Regions from separate parts of the Candidatus Merdisoma sp. JLR.KK006 genome, predicted to be linked through region 2. Evidence: predicted binding sites of a transcription regulator. Region 2 holds the regulator's gene; the other holds the start of a gene.
The links. Region 2 encodes HrcA, which represses chaperone genes, less so after heat shock. Its sites were predicted from a motif close to TGTTAGCACTCNNNNNNNNNGAGTGCTAACA; they were not measured.
Positions count from the first base shown of each region.

Region 1: a site for HrcA is predicted at 7,630-7,660, ahead of VSQ61_RS00455 (co-chaperone GroES). Genes of this name have one in related genera too.

Region 1 covers NZ_JAYMNS010000001.1:97,210-109,373, reverse strand. Annotated here, with positions in the region: gene sigK (RNA polymerase sporulation sigma factor SigK) at 96-713, shown strand; gene VSQ61_RS00475 (YifB family Mg chelatase-like AAA ATPase) at 1,432-2,973, shown strand; gene dprA (DNA-processing protein DprA) at 2,970-4,064, shown strand; gene topA (type I DNA topoisomerase) at 4,101-6,179, shown strand; gene codY (GTP-sensing pleiotropic transcriptional regulator CodY) at 6,350-7,123, shown strand; gene VSQ61_RS00455 (co-chaperone GroES) at 7,699-7,983, shown strand; gene groL (chaperonin GroEL) at 8,082-9,704, shown strand; gene guaB (IMP dehydrogenase) at 10,155-11,612, shown strand.
Region 2 covers NZ_JAYMNS010000003.1:43,208-55,371, forward strand. Annotated here, with positions in the region: gene dnaK (molecular chaperone DnaK) at 1-1,189, opposite strand, end outside; gene grpE (nucleotide exchange factor GrpE) at 1,332-1,973, opposite strand; gene hrcA (heat-inducible transcriptional repressor HrcA) at 2,010-3,044, opposite strand; gene clpB (ATP-dependent chaperone ClpB) at 3,454-6,036, shown strand; gene VSQ61_RS03405 (hypothetical protein) at 6,165-6,830, opposite strand; gene VSQ61_RS03410 (flotillin family protein) at 6,845-8,437, opposite strand; gene VSQ61_RS03415 (phosphatase PAP2 family protein) at 8,461-8,991, opposite strand; gene VSQ61_RS03420 (hypothetical protein) at 9,088-9,315, opposite strand; gene VSQ61_RS03425 (hypothetical protein) at 9,584-9,811, opposite strand; gene VSQ61_RS03430 (cobaltochelatase CobT-related protein) at 10,055-11,821, opposite strand; gene VSQ61_RS03435 (AAA family ATPase) at 11,907-12,164, opposite strand, start outside.

The sequences.
Region 1 (12,164 bases), on a different contig from region 2:
TTTAGCTTGGCTTATTATTTGCAGATAAAAGTGGAAAGGCACTTCTTTGGAGGAATTATCATAAGATAATATAAATCCGCCAAAGAGGTGCCTTTTTGAAGACTTTTCCCCAACCACTACCGGCCAAAGAGGAGCAATATTATCTGCAGAAGCTGAAGGAGGGAGACCTTGAGGCACGTAATATCCTGGTGGAGCACAACCTTCGTCTGGTAGCCCATATTGTAAAGAAATATCAGGGCTCGGAGGAAGATGTGGAGGATTTGATTTCCATTGGTACCATCGGCCTGATAAAGGCCGTTACCACATTTGACAGCGGAAAAGGGCCTCGTCTTGCTACTTATGCGGCCCGCTGTGTGGAGAATGAACTTTTGATGTTTTTCCGGGCCAGAAAAAAGACAGCCAGGGAAACTTCCTATTATGAACCAATTGGTACGGATAAAGAAGGAAATGAGATTCATCTGCTGGATATTATTGAGAGCAATGAGAGAGATGCGTTTGCGCAGATTAGTTTGAAGGCGGACAGTAAGAAGCTGTATGAGCTTCTTGATCAAGTGCTGACGCCGAGGGAGCAAAAGGTTTTGATTATGAGATACGGTCTTTATAACGGAAAGGAATACACCCAACGGGAGATTGCCGGTCAGCTTGGAATTTCCCGTTCTTATATTAGCAGGATTGAGAAGAATGCTTTGGGGAAGTTGAGGGAGTATTTTTAGTGAGGGACGGACGGGAGCGAGCCAAAACCAGGACCGGACTTTTCCATATCCGTGTTCGGACGGTTCACGCACACGCTGTTTGCTCTGCACGGACATTGCCTTTATAAAAAGTTGGGTGCGATATTTTTTGAGGCATTGTCCGTTCATATCAAACAGCGTGTGCGTGAACAGCCGGACACTGGGATATTGGAAAAGTCCGGTCCTGGTTTTGGCTCGCTCCCTGACTTTGGGATGGCGGAAGAGAACGGCGGAATGGGTTAAAAAGTACTTGTTTTATTTTACGGTATATGGTAATCTGTTTATGTCTTATTATGATCAATCTCAATTCGAGGTTTATTTCCCGACAGGTAATAATATATTTGAGAGCTGGCCTTTAGAAGGGCGCAGTAGCGGAAGGGTTTGATATTTGGCATTGTGTTTTTTGAAAGGTTGCTATAATAGGAAAGGAGAAATGATGGGAAATAATTAAAAGATAAAGCGGATGCTTGAATGTGCCGGACTGCCTTCTCGTCCGGAGCGGCTTTACTTTGTGCCGGCATATTCATTTGGCTTGACAGCCGCTAAAATACATAAGACAATCTTCAGCTTTGGCAGTCGCCAAAGTTATTTCCTTAAAAATATAAAAGAAAACAGTATCCCATGAAAAGTGCGTAGACGATCCGTGTCTTGGACACAGAACATGGGAAATTTTGCAGAAAAAGGAGTGATAGAGCTTTTTATGTTTAGTAAAGTACAGTCAGCAGCCTTAAACGGACTGGATGCCTATCTGGTCCGTGTGGAGGCTGATATTAGTGATGGAATGCCTCAGCTTTTGATGGTGGGATATCTGTCATCGGAGGTGAGGGAGGCCGGGGATCGGGTGCGGACAGCCCTGCGCAATACGGGAATTGCACTCCCTCCTAAGCGGATTACCGTGAACCTGGCTCCGGCAGGGATTCGAAAGGCAGGCTCCCGGTTTGACCTTCCTGTTGCGGCGGCGATTTTGGCTTCTTTGGAGAAGATACCGAAAGAAAGCTTAAAGGATGTGATGCTGACCGGGGAATTGAGCTTAAGCGGTCAGGTGCTTCCGGTTCCGGGAATTCTGGCTTTGGCGGAGGCAGCCAGAGACAGCGGAATCCGGCGCTGCATTGTGCCGGATAAAAATGCTGCGGAGGGAGCGGTTTTGGATAATATGGAGATTATCGGCGTCTCCAGCCTTAGTCAGTTAATTGAAATCCTGCGCCACCCGGAGCGGGTAGTTCCGGAACAGGTGGATACGGACAGGCTTTTGAGAGAACAGGCATGCACCTGCGATGCTGATTTTGCGCAGATAAACGGGCAGTCGGTGGCAAAGAGGGCTGCGGAGGTGGCGGCCGCAGGGATGCACAACTTGCTGCTGATTGGTCCGCCCGGCTCCGGAAAAACCATGATAGCAAAACGGATTCCGGGGATTTTGCCGCCTGTAAGCCTGGAGGAAGCTCTGGAGATGACCAAGATCTACAGCGTGGCCGGTCTCTTGCCGGAGCAGACCTCGCTGATGCTTGGAAGGCCATTTCGAGCGCCGCACCACACGGTTACGCCGGAAGCTCTGGCAGGAGGCGGCAGGATTCCTGCTCCCGGAGAGATCTCTTTAAGCTCCGGAGGCATTCTATTTTTAGACGAGTTTCCGGAATATAAAAGGAGTGCTTTGGAAATTCTAAGACAGCCTTTGGAGGAGCGCCGGATCTGTATCTCACGGACGGCTGGCACTTATGTTTTTCCGGCAAAATGTATGCTGGTGGCAGCTATGAATCCCTGTGCCTGCGGTTACTATCCGGATCGGAAGCGCTGTACCTGCACGGAGCAGGAGGTAAGCCATTATCTGGGAAAAATCAGCCGCCCTCTGCTGGATCGGATCGACATTTGCGCAGAGGTTCCGGCGATCTCCTATGAGGAACTCACCGAAAAGCAGCAGAATGAAAGCTCTCTTAAGATACGAAAACGGGTAGAGGCGGCTCATGGGATGCAGCAGGAACGCTACAGGGAGCTTTCCATCCATTTTAATGCGTATCTTAACGGAAATCAGGTGGAATATTACTGTCCTTTGGGTAAAAAAGAACAGAAGCTTTTAAAAAATGCATTTGGGAAACTAAACTTAAGCGCTCGGGCATATTATAAGATTATCAAGACAGCACGTACCATTGCCGATCTGGAGCAGGAAGAACGGATTCTGGAGCAGCATCTGCTGGAAGCCCTTCACTACCGCCTGCCGGATAAGAATTATTGGGGGAGGGAATTATGAGGATATCCATGGAGGCATACTGGCATTGGTTTACAAGCGGCCTTGTTGGGGAACCAGGGCTCTTTTGGCGGCTTGCGGAGCAATATAGGACGCCGGAGAGAATCTTTATGGCAAAGGAGGAGGAGCTTTTAATGAGATTTCCAAAAAATCAGAGGGCCATTGGAGGGTTATGCAGGAGAAGAAAGGAGTGGGACTTTGAAAAGGAAGGCGAGCTGCTTAAAAGGAAAGGAATCACTTTTATAAGCTGTGAAAACCCGTTATATCCTTGCCGTCTGAAAACAGTTGCCCACAAGCCCGGGGGCCTGTATGTGAGAGGGGAGCTGCCAAAGGATTCTGACCCTTCTGTGGCCATTGTGGGAGCAAGGGCCTGCAGCGCTTACGGGAGAAGTGCGGCTATGTGGTTCGGTCGGGAACTGGCAAAAGGAGGAGTGCAGGTGATCAGCGGAATGGCAGCGGGCATTGACGGCTGCAGCCATCAGGGGGCGCTGGAGGGAGGCGGGAAAACCTTTGGGATTCTGGGGGGAGGTGTGGATGTCTGTTATCCGGAATTTCACCGGGAATTGTATATGCGGCTGGAACAGCAGGGCGGCCTGTTATCAGAGAGTCCTCCGGGAATTCGGCCTATGCGTCATCTGTTTCCTCTGCGAAATCGAATTATCAGCGGTCTGGCGGATATGGTACTTATAATAGAAGCAAAAGCAAAAAGCGGCTCTTTGATTACCGCAGATCTGGCTTTGGAACAGGGCAGGGACGTATATGCGGTTCCGGGGCGCTTAGAGGACTCCTTAAGCACCGGCTGCAACAATCTGATTCATCAGGGGGCGGGAATTGCGCTTTCTCCCGAACAGATTTTGGAAGAATTAGGAATTAATGGAAAATTAAAAAAACAGATTAAAAAACATGAAAAAAATGATCTTGAAATGGCAGAAAATATAGTGTATAGTTGTTTAGGTTTACAAGCCCAGGGTCCGGAGGAACTGTGCATACGGACAAAGCTTCCCCTGATAGAAGTTCTTCGCATACTGACCAGTTTAGAACTGAAGGGATATGCAAAAGAGGTTTATAAAAATAATTTTATTCGGGTATTGTAAAGGTAGTAAATGTAATAGAAGGAAGAGGAAGTATACATGGCAAAGAATCTGGTTATTGTAGAGTCACCGGCCAAGGTAAAGACAATCAAAAAATTTTTGGGAAGTAATTATGAGGTACTGGCTTCCCAGGGACATGTGCGGGATCTGCCGAAAAGTCAGCTTGGAATTGATGTGGAGCATGACTATGAGCCCAAGTATATAACCATTCGTGGAAAAGGCGATATTCTGGCAAAGCTTCGCAAGGAAGCGAAAAAGGCGGATAAGGTTTATCTGGCAACGGACCCTGACCGGGAGGGCGAAGCGATCTCCTGGCATTTGTCTAAGGCATTAAATCTGGATGAAAAGAAAATGTACCGGATTACTTTTAACGAGATTACAAAGACGGCGGTAAAGGAATCCCTGAAAAACGCAAGGGAGATTGACATGGATCTGGTAGACGCCCAGCAGGCACGGCGCATGCTGGACCGGATGGTAGGCTACCGCATCAGCCCCATTCTCTGGGCAAAGGTGAAACGCGGCTTAAGCGCCGGCCGCGTACAGTCGGTGGCTTTGCGGCTGGTTGCGGACCGGGAGGAAGAGATCAATGCCTTTATTCCGGAGGAGTATTGGACTTTGGAGGCGGAGCTTTTGCCGGAAGGCGTCAAGAAGCCTCTTAAGGCAAAATTCTACGGAACCAAGTCTAAAAAAATGGCCATTGGGTCCAAGGAGGAAATGGACAAAGTCTTATCCGAGCTTAAAGGCGTATCCTTCCAGGTGGCGGAGGTAAAGACGGGTGAGCGCACGAAGAAGGCCCCCCTTCCTTTTACTACCAGTACTTTGCAGCAGGAGGCATCTAAGGCATTGAATTTTTCAACTCAGAAGACCATGAGTCTGGCCCAGCAGCTTTACGAGGGGGTTGACATTAAGGGAAACGGAACGGTGGGAGTTATTACCTATCTGCGTACGGATTCCACCCGAATCTCCGAGGAAGCTCAGAAAAATGCCAGGGCCTATATTACGGAGCAGTATGGAGAAAACTATACTTCTGCCGGCAATTTGGCAAAAAAGAGCGGCAAAAAGATTCAGGATGCCCATGAAGGCATACGGCCCACGGATATCTCCCGTACTCCGGCTGCCTTGAAGGAATCTCTTACCCGGGATCAGTTCCGGCTGTATCAGCTGATTTGGAAACGGTTTATGGCCAGCCAGATGGCGGACGCCGTCTATGAGACCTCATCTGCAAAGATTGACGGAGGAGATTATCGCTTTACACTGTCAGCTTCCCGCCTGTCTTTTGACGGATTTATGTCCGTATATGTTCAGGAAGATGAGAAGGAAGAAAGCGGGCAGCTTTTAAAGGGGCTTTCCAAGGATATGACGCTGGAGCTGAAAGCCCTGGACAGCCAGCAGCATTTTACACAGCCGCCGGCACACTATACGGAAGCAGCGCTGGTAAAGACCATGGAGGAATTGGGAATCGGGCGTCCCAGTACTTATGCGCCTACCATTACGACTATTATAGCACGGCGCTATGTTTCCAGAGAGAATCGGAATCTGTATCTCACCGAGCTTGGCGAGGTGGTAAATCATATGATGAAGACAGCCTTCCCGACGATTGTGGAATCGGATTTTACTGCCAATATGGAAGGACTTCTGGATTGTGTGGAGGAAGGAACCGTCAACTGGAAGACTGTAGTGGAGAACTTTTATCCGGATCTGGAGGAAGCGGTTAAGACGGCGGAGAAGGAGCTTGAGGAAGTCAAGATTGAGGATGAAGTAACGGATGTGGTCTGTGATCTCTGCGGCCGCAATATGGTAATTAAATACGGTCCTCACGGGCGGTTCCTAGCCTGTCCCGGATTTCCGGATTGCCGGAACACAAAGCCCTATTTGGAGAAAATCGGGGTTTCCTGTCCAAAATGCGGTGCGGAGGTAGTTCTGCGCAAGACCAAGAAGGGACGGAAGTATTTTGGCTGTGAAAACAATCCGGACTGTGATTTTATGTCCTGGCAGAAGCCCTCAAAGGAGAAATGCCCCAAGTGCGGCAGCTATATGGTAGAAAAAGGGCATAATCTGGTGTGTGCCGGCGAAGGCTGCGGATATCGGGAGACGAGGGAAAGAAATAATGGAGAATAAGGGATAAAAGTTGCTATAGCTACCGTACCTGTCTGTTTTAAATAAGTGATTAAGTAGAAACTGTAAAAAAAATTTCAAAATTTTGCAAAAAAATAATTGAAAAGTTTGACAACTTATGCTAGTATCACAGCATGATGTTCGGTTAGGCTTCTACAAAAGGAGGGGTGCGGGTGAGCGTACAATTATTAGATAAGACAAGAAAAATTAACAAATTACTTCACAATAACAATTCCAGTAAGGTTGTATTTAATGATATCTGCCAGGTTCTCACGGATATTTTGAAATCAAATATTCTGGTGCTCAGCAGAAAGGGAAAGGTTCTTGGAGTCAGTCGCTGTGAGGGTGTAGAGGAGATTCGGGAGTTGATTTCCGGAGAGGTGGGAGATCACATTGATGAGGCGCTGAATGAGCGGCTTCTGGGGATTCTCTCTACCAAGGAGAATGTGAATCTGCAGACGCTGGGCTTTGTGTCTGACAATGTACAGGATTATCAGGCGATCATCACACCCATTGATATTGCGGGAGAGCGGTTGGGAACACTTTTCTTATATAAGTACAGGGAACAGTATGATATTGATGATATTATCTTAAGTGAGTATGGCACTACGGTGGTTGGCCTGGAGATGATGCGTTCTGTGAATGAGGAGACGGAGGAAGAGAAGCGTAAGATTCAGATTGTGAAGTCTGCGATTGGTACGCTGTCTTTCTCGGAACTGGAGGCTATTACGCATATTTTTGCGGAGCTTAAGGGGAATGAAGGGATTCTGGTGGCCAGCAGGATTGCGGATAGCGTGGGGATTACACGGTCTGTGATTGTGAATGCGCTTCGGAAGTTTGAGAGTGCAGGGGTGATTGAGTCCCGGTCTTCGGGCATGAAGGGGACGTATATTAAAGTGGTGAATGATGTGGTGTTTGAGGAGTTGGAGAAGCTTAAAAAGGCTTGATGGAGGTACGAAGGCTGAATGGGAAGTGGGATTTCTGTTCAGCTTTTTTTGTGTGGGGATGGACGGGTGCGCCGTAAAACAGGTCCGCAGCCATTTTCATATCCTGTGTTCGGACGGTTTGCGTACATGCTGCATGCTCTGAGCGGACATTACTTTGGACGTTTTTGAGGGCTTTTGGGTATCTTGAGTAATGTTCGCCCAGATCATACAGCGTGTACGCAAACAGCCGGACACCTGATATCGAAAAAGTCTGCGGACCTGTTTTTCGGCACACCCTGTTTATGGGCGGAATGTGGAAGGTGAATAGTGAGGGTATTGATTTAAGTTGGAAAAGCTCATTTTTATGACGTTGAATTTAATCGTATTTTTTGTGTGTAAGGTGGTGGGGTTTGGGTGGTTTGGTTTGATTGGGGAGATGGTTGGGGTTTGATGAAAAAATAAAAAAAGAATAAATTTTTGAAAATGTGTTGACAAATAAAATTGAAAGCATTAATATAATATCCGTAAGTTAGCACTCGATGTTGGTGAGTGCTAATAATAAAAATGCATAGTATAAAGCTTAAGGAGGAATAGAAATGAAATTAGTACCATTGGGTGACAGAGTTGTACTGAAACAGTTTGAAGCGGAAGAGACTACGGCTTCCGGAATTATTTTGGCCAGCAAGTCTCAGGAGAAGCCACAGCAGGCGGAGGTTATCGCAGTAGGACCTGGCGGAATGGTTGACGGGAAAGAAGTGACCATGCATGTGAAAGAGGGCGATAAGGTTATCTATTCCAAGTATGCAGGCAATGAGGTTAAGCTTGGGGATGAAGAGTATATTATTGTAAAGCAGAATGATATTCTGGCAATTGTTGAATAGCAGCTTTATAGGGCAAAATGGCCTGCAGAGTTTATAGAGTAAAGGTTTTGACCTGACATTATAATATTTGAGTTTAAAAAGACTGGAGGAGTTTTAAAATGGCAAAGGAAATTAAGTACGGTGTGGAGGCTAGAACCGCACTGGAGGAAGGCGTTAATAAGCTGGCGAATACCGTAAGGGTGACTTTGGGACCTAAGGGAAGAAATGTAGTGCTTGACAAGCAGTACGGCGCTCCGCTGATTACCAATGACGGTGTTACCATTGCTAAGGAGATCGAGCTGGAGGATGCTTTTGAGAATATGGGCGCTCAGCTTGTAAAAGAGGTTGCTACTAAGACTAATGATGTGGCCGGTGACGGTACCACGACTGCAACGGTTCTGGCACAGGCTATGATTCATGAGGGCATGAAGAACCTGGCAGCAGGCGCTAATCCCATTGTTCTTAGAAAGGGTATGAAGAAAGCTACGGATGCGGCAGTAGAGGCTATTGCAGGCATGAGCAGCAAGGTAAACGGCAAGCATCAGATTGCAAGAGTAGCGGCTGTTTCTTCCGGAGACGATGAAGTGGGAAATATGGTAGCGGATGCTATGGAGAAGGTTTCCAAGGATGGCGTTATCACCATCGAGGAATCCAAGACCATGAAGACAGAGCTGGATCTGGTAGAAGGTATGCAGTTTGACCGTGGATATATTTCCGCATATATGGCAACGGATATGGAGAAGATGGAGGCAAATCTTGATGATCCCTACATTCTGATCACAGATAAGAAGATTGCCAATATTCAGGAGATTCTGCCTCTTCTGGAGCAGATTGTACAGACCGGCCGCAAGCTTCTGATTATTGCAGAGGATATTGAGGGTGAGGCCCTGACTACCCTGGTAATGAATAAGCTGCGTGGAACCTTTACGGTAGTAGGCGTTAAGGCTCCGGGATACGGCGACAGAAGAAAAGAGATGCTTCGTGACATCGCAATTCTGACCGGCGGACAGGTGATTTCCGAGGAGCTGGGCCTTGAGCTTAAAGAAGCTACTCTGGATATGCTGGGAACTGCTAAGTCTGTTAAGGTACAGAAAGAGAATACCATCATTGCGGACGGCGCCGGAGATAAGGCTGAGATTGACCAGAGAATCGGACAGATTCGTGCGCAGATTGAGGAGACTACCTCTGACTTTGACCGTGAGAAGCTGCAGGAGAGACTTGCTAAGCTGGCCGGCGGTGTGGCAGTTATCCGTGTAGGCGCTGCAACTGAGACTGAGATGAAGGAAGCTAAGCTTCGTATGGAGGATGCCCTGGCAGCTACAAGAGCAGCCGTAGAGGAAGGTATCATTGCAGGCGGCGGTTCCGCATATATCCATGCTACCAAAGAGGTTGCAAAGCTGCTTGATTCTACTGAGGGCGATGAGAAAACCGGTGTAAAGGTTATCCTGAAGGCTCTGGAGTCTCCGCTGTTCCACATTGCGGCAAATGCAGGACTGGAGGGCGCAGTTATCATCAACAAGGTGAAAGAGTGCGATCCGGGTGTAGGCTTTGATGTTCTCCGTGAGGATTATGTGGATATGGTAAAAGAAGGTATTCTGGATCCGGCCAAGGTTACAAGAAGTGCCCTGCAGAATGCTACCAGTGTAGCTTCTACTTTCCTGACCACAGAGAGCTGTGTGGCAAATATCAAGGAGGAAACTCCCGCAATGCCCGCAGGCGGCGGAATGGGCGGCATGATGTAAGTCAAGGTGCGATAAGATAAACTTAACTTTGTACCGTTGCTTGCAGGAATCCGATTGTTTAAACATGTAATTTTAAATATGGAAAGAGATGTTATCCTTAAAAAGGTAATGTCTCTTTCTTTTTTCAAATTTTATCCTCTGTGACGGGATTTTATAAATAGATGAGAAAATTTAGAAAATTATGATCCGTATTTTGTATGGAAGTGTAATGACAGACTATCAGAAGATGAAAGATGAAGTTGTTTTAGCAATTTAATCGAATAAAGCAGAAGTCCCCTGGAAAAAGACAAATGTACGCATAAAACATACATTTTCAAAAAGTATTTCCAGAGTTCTTTTTTTGCAGTTTTTTTGTCAGAAATTGTATTGACAACAAGTCCCCTTTTCGCTAAGATAGAAAATTAATAATAACTGATGTGTATCTTAATTAACGTGAGAGGAGAGAATGAAATGGGTAAAATTATTGGTGAGAGCATTACTTTTGACGATGTGCTGTTGGTGCCGTCCTACTCGGAAGTGATTCCCAATGAGGTTGATTTGTCAACTAATTTAACAAAGACCGTGCGGCTGAACATTCCGATGATGAGCGCCAGCATGGATACGGTTACGGAGCACCGCATGGCCATTGCCATGGCAAGACAGGGCGGTATTGGTATTATTCATAAAAACATGTCTATCGAGGCACAGGCCGAAGAGGTAGACAAAGTAAAGCGTTCTGAAAATGGCGTTATCACAGACCCATTCTATCTTTCTCCTGAACATACCTTAGCGGAAGCCAATGAGCTGATGGGAAAGTTCCGGATTTCCGGCGTTCCCATTACCGAGGGCAGAAAGCTGGTTGGTATCATTACAAATCGAGACTTGAAATTCGAAACAGACTTCACCAAGAAAATCAAGGAATCCATGACCTCCGAGAATCTGATTACGGCAAAAGAGGGCATTACTCTGGAGGAAGCCAAAAAGGTTCTGGCAAAGGCAAGAAAAGAAAAGCTGCCCATTGTAGATGATGAGGGGAACTTAAAAGGCCTGATTACCATAAAGGATATTGAGAAGCAGATCAAGTATCCCATGTCTGCCAAGGACGAGAAAGGCCGTCTGCTTTGCGGAGCCGGCGTAGGGATTACCAGCAATGTGCTGGAGCGTGTGGATGCTCTGGTGAAAGCCCAGGTGGACGTGATTGTGCTGGATTCCTCCCACGGTCATTCCGCAAATGTAATCCGCTGTCTGAAAATGATCAAGGCAGCATATCCGGATCTCCCGGTAATTGCAGGAAATATTGCTACAGGACAGGCTGCCAGAGATTTGATTGAGGCAGGCGCCGATGCGGTTAAGGTTGGTATCGGACCAGGTTCTATCTGTACGACCCGTGTGGTATCCGGAATCGGTGTTCCCCAGGTGTCTGCGATTATGGACTGCTATGAGGTGGCGAAGGAATACGGCATTCCGGTGATTGCCGACGGCGGCATCAAGTATTCCGGCGACATTACCAAGTCTATTGCGGCAGGCGCCAATGTCTGCATGATGGGAAGTATCTTTGCGGGCTGTGACGAGGCTCCCGGCGAGTTCGAACTGTTCCAGGGCAGAAAGTATAAGGTTTACCGGGGCATGGGCTCTATCTCCGCCATGGAGAACGGAAGCAGGGATCGTTACTTCCAGGAGGGAGCAAAGAAGCTGGTTCCCGAGGGCGTGGAGGGCCGTGTGGCTTACAAGGGCACGGTGGAGGATACCATCTTCCAGCTTCTTGGAGGCCTGCGCTCCGGTATGGGCTTATGCGGAACGCCGAATATTGAGGCGCTGAAAGAGAACGGAAAGTTTATCAAGATTTCCGCCGCTTCTCTGAAAGAAAGCCATCCCCATGATATTCATATTACAAAAGAGGCGCCTAATTACAGTACGGATGCTTTATAAAATTTGGTGAAACTGACTTGTAATTATACAGTTGCACTTAACATAAAAGCAGATAAACAAAGGCCGACAGTAAAGGAAAAATGCTGTCGGCCCTTTTGAATTTTAAAATAGCTATTTTGAGATTATGAGCTTATTAGAAATACAATTATAAATATAGTAATAGGAATATACCAGATCATCTAAATTTATATAAATTATATTAAATCACAGAACAAATGATAGCTTTTCAGAATGAAATAGGATACAATAAGGATCGTATTTTATTTTTGAAGGCAACAAGCATGTCCACCTGACATATGGAAACAAATATGGTTGATTTGGCAGAAAAATAGTACAGTTTGGAAGAAACAGCGGAGTATCAATTTGCAAGTCAGGGGATACTGATATAATCTTAAAAGCCGCTGAGGTGATTGCGTTCCGTGATGTGATGAACTTGGTGTTAGCGATCATATTAAAACTGGAACGATAACATAGAAATAAGCGAAGAGCGAAAGATGTATATTAGCAATGCTTAGACTTAATATGAACTTATTAGTTTTACGAACACGTGTA
Region 2 (12,164 bases):
GGCTTTTCTTGGTGGGGATGGTTGTATTACGCTCAATAAGACGGGTTGCAATACCTCCCTGAGTCTCGATGGACAGAGACAATGGGGTTACATCCAAAAGCAGGATATCGCCTGCGCCTGCATCGCCGGCCAGCTTGCCGCCCTGGATGGAAGCACCGAGAGCCACACACTCATCCGGATTCAGTGATTTGCTGGGCTCATGTCCTGTCAGCTGTTTTACCTTATCCTGTACGGCCGGAACACGGGTGGAACCGCCTACTAACAGCACCTTTCCAAGCTCAGACGCCGTAATGCCTGCATCCTTTAAAGCTGCCTGAACAGGATTTGCGGTGCGCTCAACCAGGTCATGGGTCAGCTCGTCGAATTTTGCTCTTGTAAGGTTCATGTCAAAATGCTTGGGTCCCTCGGAGGTGGCTGTGATGAAAGGCAGGTTGATATTGGTGGTAGTTGCGCTGGAAAGCTCTTTCTTCGCTTTCTCTGCCGCCTCTTTCAGTCTCTGGAGCGCCATCTTGTCACCGGAGAGATCCACACCCTCGGTGCGCTTGAACTCTGCCAGCATATAGTCAGTAATCTTCTGGTCGAAATCATCGCCGCCCAGACGGTTGTCACCGGCTGTTGCCAAAACCTCGATAACGCCGTCGCCAATCTCAATGATGGACACATCGAAAGTACCGCCGCCTAAGTCGTATACCATGATTTTCTGCTCTTTTTCATTGTCCAGACCGTAAGCCAGTGCTGCGGCCGTAGGCTCGTTGATGATACGCTTTACATCCAGGCCGGCAATCTTACCTGCATCTTTGGTAGCCTGTCTCTGAGCATCATTGAAGTAGGCCGGAACGGTGATAACGGCTTCGGTTACTTTCTCGCCCAGATAGTTCTCCGCATCTGCTTTCAGCTTCTGAAGAATCATAGCGGAAATCTCCTGGGGAGAGTACTTTTTGTCATCAATTGTTACTCTGTGATCCGTACCCATATCTCTCTTAATAGAAGAAATGGTTTTTTCGGAGTTGGTTACTGCCTGACGCTTTGCGGGCTCACCTACCAGACGCTCTCCGGTCTTTGTGAATGCCACTACGGACGGTGTGGTTCTTGCTCCCTCTGTATTGGCGATTACCACTGGTTTTCCGCCCTCCATAACTGCTACACAGCTATTTGTTGTTCCTAAGTCGATTCCAATAATTTTGCTCATAATAGAGACCTCCTCATTTATTGTTAGTTAGTTGTTAATATATTTATTTCGCAGTGAAACTTAGGAAAGCCTTGCTTTCCTTCATGTGCGAGCTTTCCCCCAAGGGACCTTCTCTTGACCTACGGTCAATTCACCTTGCGCATCAGTTCGCTACTTTCACCATGCTGTGACGAATAACGCTTTCTTTGTAGGTATAACCTTTCTGAAACTCTTCCGCTACAATATTTTCTCCCAGCTCTTCGTCCTCTATGTGCATCACCGCATTGTGAAGATTGGGATCAAATTCCCGGCCGGCGGCTTCTATGGGCGCCACACCTAAATCTGTCAGCACTGTCATAAGCTGCTTGTAAATCTTATCCATTCCCTCAATCACAGGATTGGTTCGCTCTTCTTCCGGAACGGCTGCTATGCCTCTCTCGAAGTTATCGACCACCGGGAGAATCTTCTCAATCACATCCCTGGCTCCAACCTCGTACATATGAGACTTCTCTTTCTCCGTGCGCTTGCGGAAGTTGTCAAACTCCGCCATCTGGCGCCTTACCCGGTCCTCTAGCTCATCTATCTTTTCGTCCCTGGGGTCCTTTTTCTTTTTCTTTTTTCCTAAAAAGGATTTTTCCTTTTTCTCCTTGGGCTCCTCAGAGGCTTCCTCACCGGCTTCTGTTTCTTTTTCTTCCGCCGGTTCTTCTGGTTCCCCTGCTTCCTGCTGTTCCAATTCCTGCTCCTGTTCAGCACCGGCAGCTTCCTTTTGGAGTTCTTCCTCCTTTGTCATCTCTTCCTGATTCATTTCCTTTTCCACGGGTCTTTACCCCTTTCCGTTTCCTTATTCCTGCTTTCTGTTATATATCTCATCCAACTGTTCCGTGAGGGTTTTTAAGGTATTCACCACATTTTCATAGTCCATTCGCTTCGGCCCTATGATACCAATGGTGCCCCGCAGTCCGTCTCCCAGTTCGTAGGTGGCTGTCACCACACTGCAGTCCTTCATGGCCTGCACCGGAAGCTCCTGCCCGATATACACCTGTATGCCCTGGCCCGTACCGCCCTCCAAGGTCCGGTTTACCAGATCGGTCAGCTCCTGCTTTTCCTCAAAGGTGCTTAAAATCTCACTGGCCTTTCCATTCTCGGACAACTCCGGATAACGGAAAATGTTGGTGGTTCCGGAGGTATAAATCTCTACCTCTTCTTCCGAATGAATCACCTCAGCCACCGCATCAATCACATCAGCTACCAGCTCACTGTGAGCTCCTGCCTGCTCCTTTAAGCTCTTAATCATGGCCAGATTAATTTCCTCAATGGCCAGCCCGTTCAGAACACTGTTTAACAGGATATTCAGCTTGAGCACCGTCTCCTGGTCAAGCTCCTCCGTTACGGGAATCACCTTGTTCCGCACCAGATTCCCGTCCATCATAATGACAGTAAGAATCTGTGTGGAGCTTACCTTGGAAAGCTGGATGAACTTCAGCTTCTTCTGATGATAAGTAGGTGCCGATACCATGGTTGCATAATTAGTATTGGCCGCCAGAACTTTCACCACCTGCTTAAGCACCCGTTCCATCTTATCGGTCCGTTCAATCATCAGCTCTTTCAGCTCATTGACCTCCTGATCCTTTTCTTCCATCATGCGATCTACATAGAGACGATAGCCTTTGTCCGACGGAATCCTTCCGGCTGAAGTATGAGGCTGCAGGATGTAGCCCATCTCCTCTAAGTCCGACATTTCATTACGGATGGTTGCGGAGCTTAAGTTCAAATCCGAATACTTGGAAATGGTTCTGGAGCCTACGGGCTCTCCTGTTTCCATATAATTGCGGATGATTGCCTGCAGGATTTTCAGTTTTCTCTCATCCAGTTCCACTTCCTCACCTCTTTTATGGTTGTTTTTCTTGCTATTAGCACTCGGCCCTTTTGAGTGCTAACATAAAAATATCACTATGCTTTCTTTTTGTCAAGTCGGTTTATGATTTTTTTAGAAATAATCCCCTTTGCACCAGGATCTTTAGAATTTTTTTAGAAAAAAACTATTGCATTTTTCCCGGCGGAGTGATATATACTAGGTGTAAACAAGTGAACAAGGCCCTGTATCACATGCATAAGCATGGGATATGGGGCTTTTTAATTGCAGCGGTACTGGTAAAGTCGCAAAGGTGCACGAGAGGAACTTTCATGAGTGCCCTTTCGAATGAAAGTTCCTCTCATTATGGGTGCACCGAAGCGACTTTACCCTTTAGTGCCATCACGCAGTGATTTTAAATAGGAGGCAGATTATGAACATTAACAAATTCACACAAAAATCCATACAGGCTGTGAATGACCTGGAAAAGACTGCCTATGAATACGGCAATCAGGAATTAGAGCAGGAGCACCTGCTTATGAGCCTGCTCCGTCAGGAGGACAGTCTCATCTTAAAGCTGATTTCCAAGATGGAGATTCAGACGGAGTATTTTGTAAATCGGGTAGAACAGGCTTTAAACAAGCGTGTAAAGGTGTCCGGCGGTCAGCCCTATGTGGGGCAGCATTTAAATAAGGTACTCATAAGCGCCGAGGACGAGGCAAAACAGATGGGAGACGAATATGTTTCCGTGGAGCATCTGTTTCTTGCCCTGCTTGGCAATCCCAGTCCTTCCATAAAAGAGATTTTCAAAGAATACGGGATTACCAGAGACCGCTTTTTGCAGGCTCTGTCTACTGTCCGTGGCAATCAGCGTGTCACCAGTGACAACCCGGAGGCCACCTATGACACTTTAAATAAATATGGCTCCGATTTGGTGGAGCGTGCCAGGGAGCAGAAGCTTGATCCGGTCATTGGCCGGGATGCGGAGATCCGTAATATTATCCGTATTTTGTCCAGAAAGACGAAAAACAATCCGGTTCTTATCGGAGAACCCGGCGTGGGTAAGACTGCCGCCATTGAGGGACTTGCCCAGCGGATTGTTCGGGGAGATGTACCGGAGGGATTAAAGGATAAGAAGCTTTTTGCTCTGGATATGGGCGCTCTGGTGGCCGGAGCCAAATACCGGGGAGAATTTGAGGAACGTCTGAAAGCCGTTCTTGACGAGGTCCGTAAAAGCGACGGACAGATTATTCTCTTTATTGACGAGCTTCATTTGATTGTAGGGGCCGGAAAAACCGACGGTGCCATGGATGCAGGCAATATGCTAAAGCCCATGCTTGCCAGAGGAGAGCTCCACTGTATCGGAGCCACAACCCTGGACGAATACCGCCAGTATATTGAAAAGGATGCAGCTCTGGAACGGCGGTTCCAGCCGGTTATGGTGGACGAACCTACGGTGGAGGATACCATTTCTATCTTAAGAGGATTAAAGGAGCGCTATGAGGTCTTTCACGGAGTTAAGATTACCGATGCGGCCCTGGTATCCGCAGCCACCCTGTCCAACCGCTATATCTCCGATCGTTTCCTCCCGGACAAGGCCATTGATCTGGTGGACGAAGCCTGTGCATTGATCAAGACCGAATTGGATTCCATGCCTGCCGAGCTGGATGAGCTAAGCCGGAAAATTATGCAATTAGAGATCGAGGAAGCGGCTTTAAAAAAGGAGACTGACCGATTAAGCCAGGAGCGTTTGGAGAATCTTCAGCGAGAGCTTGCAGAGCTTCGGGATGAATTCAACGGAAAGAAAGCCCAATGGGACAACGAGAAAACCTCTGTGGAACGCCTTTCCAAGCTTCGAGAGGAAATTGAAGATATCAATAAACAGATTCAGACAGCTCAGCAGAATTACGATCTGAATAAAGCCGCCGAGCTGCAATACGGCAAGCTTCCCCAGCTTCAAAAGCAGCTGGAGCAGGATGAGGAAGCTATCAATAAAACCGATTTATCTTTGGTTCATGAGGCTGTCACTGAGGACGAGATTGCCCGCATCATCTCCCGATGGACGGGAATTCCTGTGGCAAAGCTGACAGAAAGCGAGCGAAACAAAACCCTCCATCTGGACGAGGAGCTTCATAAACGTGTCATTGGCCAGGATGAGGGGGTAACTCTGGTATCCGAAGCCATTATCCGTTCAAAGGCGGGGATCAAAGATCCCAGCAAGCCCATTGGCTCTTTCCTGTTTCTGGGACCTACAGGCGTTGGAAAGACGGAGCTTGCCAAGGCTCTGGCCGCCAGCCTCTTTGATGATGAGCAAAACATGGTCCGCATCGACATGAGCGAGTATATGGAGAAATATTCCGTCTCCCGCCTCATTGGAGCGCCTCCGGGATATGTAGGATACGAGGAGGGCGGTCAGCTTACGGAGGCCGTTCGCCGGAAGCCTTATTCCGTGGTGCTATTTGATGAGATTGAGAAAGCCCATCCGGATGTATTTAATGTCCTTCTGCAGGTACTTGACGACGGACGGATTACCGATTCCCAGGGACGCACGGTAGACTTTAAGAATACCATCCTGATTATGACCTCCAATATCGGTTCCTCCTATCTTCTGGATGGCATTGATGACCAGGGAAATATCCGGAAGGAAGCCCAGAATCTGGTAATGAATGACTTAAGGAATCATTTCCGTCCGGAGTTCCTAAACCGGCTGGATGAAACCATTCTCTTTAAGCCCTTAAGTAAGAGTGATATTTCGTCCATTATCAATCTCCTGCTGGCAGAGCTGAACCATCGCCTGGCTGACCGGGAGTTGTCCCTCACCCTTACGGAAAATGCCAAAGCCTTTATTACGGAACACGGCTACGATCCCGTATATGGTGCACGGCCTTTAAAGCGGTATATGCAGAAGCATGTGGAAACTCTGGCAGCGAAGCTTATTCTGGGCGGAGAAGCCGCTACGGGGAATACCATCGTGATTGATGGGGATGGGGAGAAATTAACGGCTTTACTCAGATAAAAATCTCTGCCAATGACCATATAAAAAAGAAAGCGCCAAGCCTTTTGCAGGTACAGCCCTTTTGTCAGACAAAACTAAGTCTAACGAAAGGGATCTGCTTCAAAAGCGGTGCTTTCTTCTTTTTATACTTATTTCGATGAAGTCATAAATCCAAACTCCACCCTGCCATTTTCCCATATGCCGGTAACGCTGTATACATAATCACCTGAGGCATTCTCAATCACAAAGTTTTCATCCTTTTGGACAACCGTTACCTTTTCACCCTTCGGAATATCCTCTGTGCCAAGTAAGGAACGGCTATAACGAATCACTTCTACCTGTTGAGGCTTATCATAAATATCCGGTGTCAAATCGGTTGGTACCGTCAGCCGTATATTCCTCAGCTCATCTCCCCACTTAAGAACGTGGAGGCCCTCTGCCTTAGCTGTCTTATTTATGCCGTCTGCGTCTACATAATTCCAGGTATAGCTGCCCCTGGTTAATATGGCCGCTGCGCCCATCATTCCGTCTCCGTATATTTTCACCACATTTCCTTTTACAAGCTGATGAAATTCGATTTTTTTGCCATTGATATCATATACCTTGCAATCCCCATCCCGAACATATACACTAAAAACATTATGCCGATCCTCAATCTCTATGAATACATGAGAACCCTTTCCAAAGGGTACATACATTGCAGTGATGGCACATTCCTCTTTCTGTTTCCTTTCTACGCCTTTCTTTATCATTACTGTCAGTACAAGCAGAAGTATGATACCTGCTATAAGCCATAGGTATCTTTTCTTTTTCATACTTATTCCGTTCCTTATTGCGGCGGGATGTCTGACTTTTCCTCCCGTCCGTCAGGCAGTCCGGAGACGTTGATATTTCTTGTGACCTTGGCGTCATAGGTATCAGCCTTGATGATCTCGGAGAGATCAATACCCACGGTCTCCTTCATGGTCTCAAAAAGCTTCGCCATAACAGCCGGCACATTTCCGGCCACATCGCCAACACCCTTGTCTTCTCCGCTTCCGATAATGGTGATCTTGTCAATCTGAGCCAGCGGCTCTGCAATCTTTCCGGCAATATCCGGGAGCACGCCGATAAGCATCTCCGCCATAGCTGCCTTGTTGTATTTCTGATAAGCCTCCGCTTTCTTCTCCATAGCCTCGGCTTCTGCCATACCTTTGGCACGGATGGCTTCCGCCTCCGCCGATCCTCTGGCCTGGATACCGGCTGCCTCCTGCTCCATGGAGAACTTGTTAGCCTCTGCCTGAGCTTTCTTTGCCTGCGCATCCTGCTCTGCTTCGTATTTCTTGGCTTCCGCCTGGGCCTTTTTCGCCTCGGCATCCTGCTCTGCCTGATATTTCCGGGCGGTAGCCTCCTGTTCCGCCTCATACTTCTTAGCCTCTGCGTCTCTCTGGCGCTTTGCCAGGGCCGCTGCCGCCGCCTGCTCTACGGCGTAGCGATCCGCATCTGCCTTTTTATTAATCTCAGCCTCCAAAGCCTGCTGCTTTACAAGAACTTCCTGCTTTCTAAGCTCCGCCTCACGCTCTGCCTTTGCAATCTGGGCATTTACGGTAGCTGTCTGAATCACCTTTTCCTGTTCCTGCTCCTGAATCTTGTAGGCTGCGTCCGCCATAGCCTGTTTGGTATCGGAAACCTGCTGCAGCTCGGCTTTTTTAATGGCCAGCTCATTGTTCTTCTCCGCAATCTCTGTCTCTGCCAAAACCCTTGCATCGTTGGATGCTTTATTGGCCTCTGCCTGGGCAATGGCTACGTCACGTTCTGCCTGCGCCCTTGCAATGGATGCGTCCTTTTTGATCTTTGCCGTGTTGTCAGCGCCCAGATCCTTAATGAGACCATTTTCATCCGTTACATTCTGAATGTTACAGGACACTACCTCGATTCCCAGCTTCTTCATATCCTTGGAAGCCTTCTCCATTACCTGATCGGAAAAAGAATCCCGGTCCGTGTTGATGGATTTTAAGGTCAGGGTTCCGATAATCTCTCTCATATTACCCTGAAGGGAATCCTGCAGGTCCCTGGTAATCTGCTCGGAGTTCTTGTTCAGAAAGTTCTTAGCCGCCAGGCGGATGCCCTCTGTGGTAGGGTCAATACGTACCTTTGCCACTGCGTCTACATTTACGTTAATAAAATCTGTAGTTGGTACTGACTGCTCAGTCTTAATATCCACTGTCATCTGGCCCAGGTAGAGTTTATCCAGGCGTTCCAGAAACGGAACCCGAATACCGGCCCGGCCAATGAGAATCTTCGGTTCCTTTTTTAGACCGGAAATAATAAATGCCCGATCCGGCGGAGCCTTTACATAGCCCATGGCCAAAATGATAATCAAAACGAGTACTAAAATAATTGGAATAAAGTAAGTTAAAATGATCTGTAAAATCTCCAACATCGTTCTCCTCCGTTCTTCCGAAACTACTCCGTTTTATCTTTGGGTTTTTTCCACAAGAGCCTGTATGCTATCCATCCGGTAATGCACCCGATCACCATTCCCCCCAGCACATCCGTAGGGTAATGCGCCCCCACATACAGTCGTGAAAAGGAAATCAGTGCGGCTAACACCAGGGCCGGAATCCCAAACCGCCTTGGCAGACAGAAGAATAAGACACTTGCCACCGCAAAGCAGGCTCCTGCATGACCGGAAGGGAAGGACCAATCCGAGGGCCGTTTGGTAATCAAAAGCAGATTCTCCAACATATCATAAGGCCTGGTTCGGGCCACCAGATTTTTTAATACAAGGTTTACCGCAACAAAGTCCAGTATCAGCGACAGGGACGCAGCAGCCCCGGCTCTTCGGTATTTTTTGATGCACAAAAGGACAATGCAGACTAAGATTGCCAAAAAGCCCGCATCGCCCAAGGATGTAATAAATTGCATTACCCTGTCTAATACCGGATTTCGGATACTCTCTTGCAGAAACAGCAAAAAGCGTTCTTCCCAACCCATCTTTTAACTCCTGAATTCTTGACTTTTCCATACCTTTCAGTTATATGCAAAGCCTCAAGTAAAATTTCCTTTTACAGCAGACTTTCCGCTCACTGTCTAAATCTCCGTAAAGGTATAGCGAATCAAGGTTCCTGACAGATCCAGATGGAATACAACGGATCCGTCATTCATAACTTCTTTTTCAATATTTACCTTCTTGTCCTTATGTAAGTTTTGTACATAAGCATCCAGATCGTCGGTCTCAATCTCCCGAATCTCCGTATCACGCATCTGATTGCCCGGACATTTGTTCAAGTTCTCGATCATCATCTCATAAGCCTTCATACCCATTACCTCCCTGGTAAAATTCCGGAAACATTCGGCTGCGGTTTTTGGTAGGATTCATTTGAATCATCTTACATTTCCGCTGATTAAAAATTTGATAAGCCCATTCAACCGCAGCTTTTTTTAAAGGTTTCATGCTTATATTTTACACCTGCAAAAGTATTACAGCAAGATTTTTTTCTGAAAATTCAGCATATATTTATGATTATTAATCACAATTTTTATGCCAATTACAGGTTTTTCCGATTTTTTTCAATTACTGGCCCTTTTACAGCTCCGTAAAGGTATACCGCTGAAGGATTCCTGATGTATTCACATGGTAGATCACAGTTCCGTCTTCCAGATCCTCCCGTTCAAAGGTAAAGTCTTTGTCCTGATGACGACTGGTCACGTAAGTTTCCAGATCCGCAATCTCTACCTCCTCAATAAATACATCCCTCATCTGGTTGCCGGAACATTGATTAAAAATCTCATGTACGACTTCATATTCTTTCATTTTCATATCTCCTATTTTAAGTTCCGCAGAAACTTTTCACCTCACCATTGTCTAGAATAATTTCCAGCCACTAAAAACTTGTGTCTGTAAATTCTTCTGTGCGCCGACAAGTTTCTGCTGTTTTAAGTTCCGCAGAAACTTTTCACCTCACCATTGTCTAGAATAATTTCCAGCCACTAAAAACTTGTGTCTGTAAATTCTTCTGTGCGCCGACAAGTTTCTGCTGTTTTAAGTTCCGCAAAATCAATCCACATCATCCAGTTGCCGGCGCAAGTAGCGCCCCACCACACCGGAAAAATTCATAATATCCCGAATATAGGCAAAATCCCGTCCAAATATTCGCCGCTCCGCCTGCAGGTCCTGCTCTTCCCCGGCAAATACTCCAAGTACGGAGATTCCCATAGCACGAACCTTCCGAACCTCTGCCGCCGTATCCCGAACTGCATAATCTCCGGAATAAGGCAGGGGATTTCTGCTGTTAGGGCGGTTTACAATAATATCATTGGGTCGGCCATCGCTGAGAACGATAAGTACTTTATGCTCCTCCGGACGCTTAATCAGGCTGTCTGCCGCCGCCCGAACCGCCAGTCCGTCCCGATTATTGGAGGATGCGTAGAACTCAAAAATCCTCTGATTCGCCTCACGTGGATCATCATAATCCCGATAACGCTGCATAACCGTATAATCCCAAAAGGTGCAAAAGCCCATTACCTGGTGCGGGATATCCACCACACTCAGCGCCTCGCTGATAATATACCCCTGCAGAGCTACCAGGCTCTGTCTCCTTCTCTGTGAGCCGCTTGCATCAATCAGCACATGCACCGCAAAGTCAGAGCTGTCCTTTCGAAGCTCCCGCTCAAAAAGCTTCCTGTCACGACTGCGCCCCACCTTCCAAAGCTTTGCCGGCACAATCACTCCAAACTCGGAGCGCATGGTCTCTCGCTCGCTGCGGGCCGTAAGCGCCCGGCGAAGGGTATCGGAAAGCTGCTCCACATTTCTCCGGGATACACGCATGTAATGGCCATAGGTCTTTAGATTTTCTGACCTGGCCCGTCTGGCATACTCCGACTGATAATTTTTCTTTACCATATTGGAAAGGATACCATCCGTAAAATACAGACTGCAATCTCCATGGGCCCCCCGGCATAAGCTTCGGTTTACTCGTTCCTGCTCTGACTTCGTGAGATAGGACCGTCCGTAGTTGAGCTCTATATAGGAATACATTTTATCCAGGGCTTCCTGATCCACCAGAATCCGCTTAGCCCGTATCCGTTTCTTTTCCTCCGCTTCTGCCTCTTGCTCCTGCATCCGTGAAGCCGCATTGGTCACCCGGGACAGATATTGATCGAAGTCCTCCGTATAAGCCTCTTCCTCCAGATAATCCTTCCATTGAAACTCCCTAAGTTCTTCCATAGTTACGGAAAGCACCCTGTCCAGGGAGCCGTGTCGTTCCTCAAAATGAGGATCTGCCAGCCAGTTATAAAGCTCATCCACCGTTTGGATCACTGCCATGGTATCCTCAGTGTTCCAAAGTCTCTTAAGCATATCCGCCGCTTTGCGGATACGGCTCTGCATCGTTCTGGGTCCCAAGACCGCCTCCTGCATAACAGCCAGGCGAATCTGGCCGATAAAAGAGGCCGCAAGCCTGGTAAAGTCATACTCCATCAAATCCTCGAAAGCCTTTTTCCGAATCTCCAGCACTCCTATTCGTTCCCTGCTGATTTTTTTGTAAACAGCACTGTCCACACAAAGCTGGGCCAGACTGGTCAAAGGCTGTTCCTCCGCCCCATAATAGAGCTTTTTCACAAGATAAAGGCCAAAAGCATCCCGGTCAAAATATTTTGAAAAGGCTCCCTGCTTTATAGCATCATAGAGGGACACATAAATGGACTTGGAATAAGAAATAGTATCCAGCTTCAGATTCAGGCTGTAATCTCCGCTGACTGTCCAGCAGAGATTTCGAAGCCTGTTTTCGATTTCAAATTGGTTGATTTCAAATACTTCTTCCATGAAATACTCCTAAGCTTATACAAACTGCCTGTACAAAAACCTCATTACTCCATACTTCTTATCTCAGGACTTCTTTCTCAAAGTCTCAAAACACCTCATCCCTGGTCCACTCCTCCGGAATCCGGGTCATTACAATATCCCCGATAATCTCTTTTTCAAAGATATCAAAGCTCTTATTGGTAATTCCCATCGTAATGGCTGTTCGGGGCGTAAGCCCTGCCCGTACAGTTTTAAGCGCCCCTATCATTCCCCGAAGATCCATGGGCTTTGTAGAAATCTCGCTGTTCTGGGCCTTTAGCTGCAGATCCAAAAACAAACCCGCAAAGTGCTTAAGCCCCTCCTC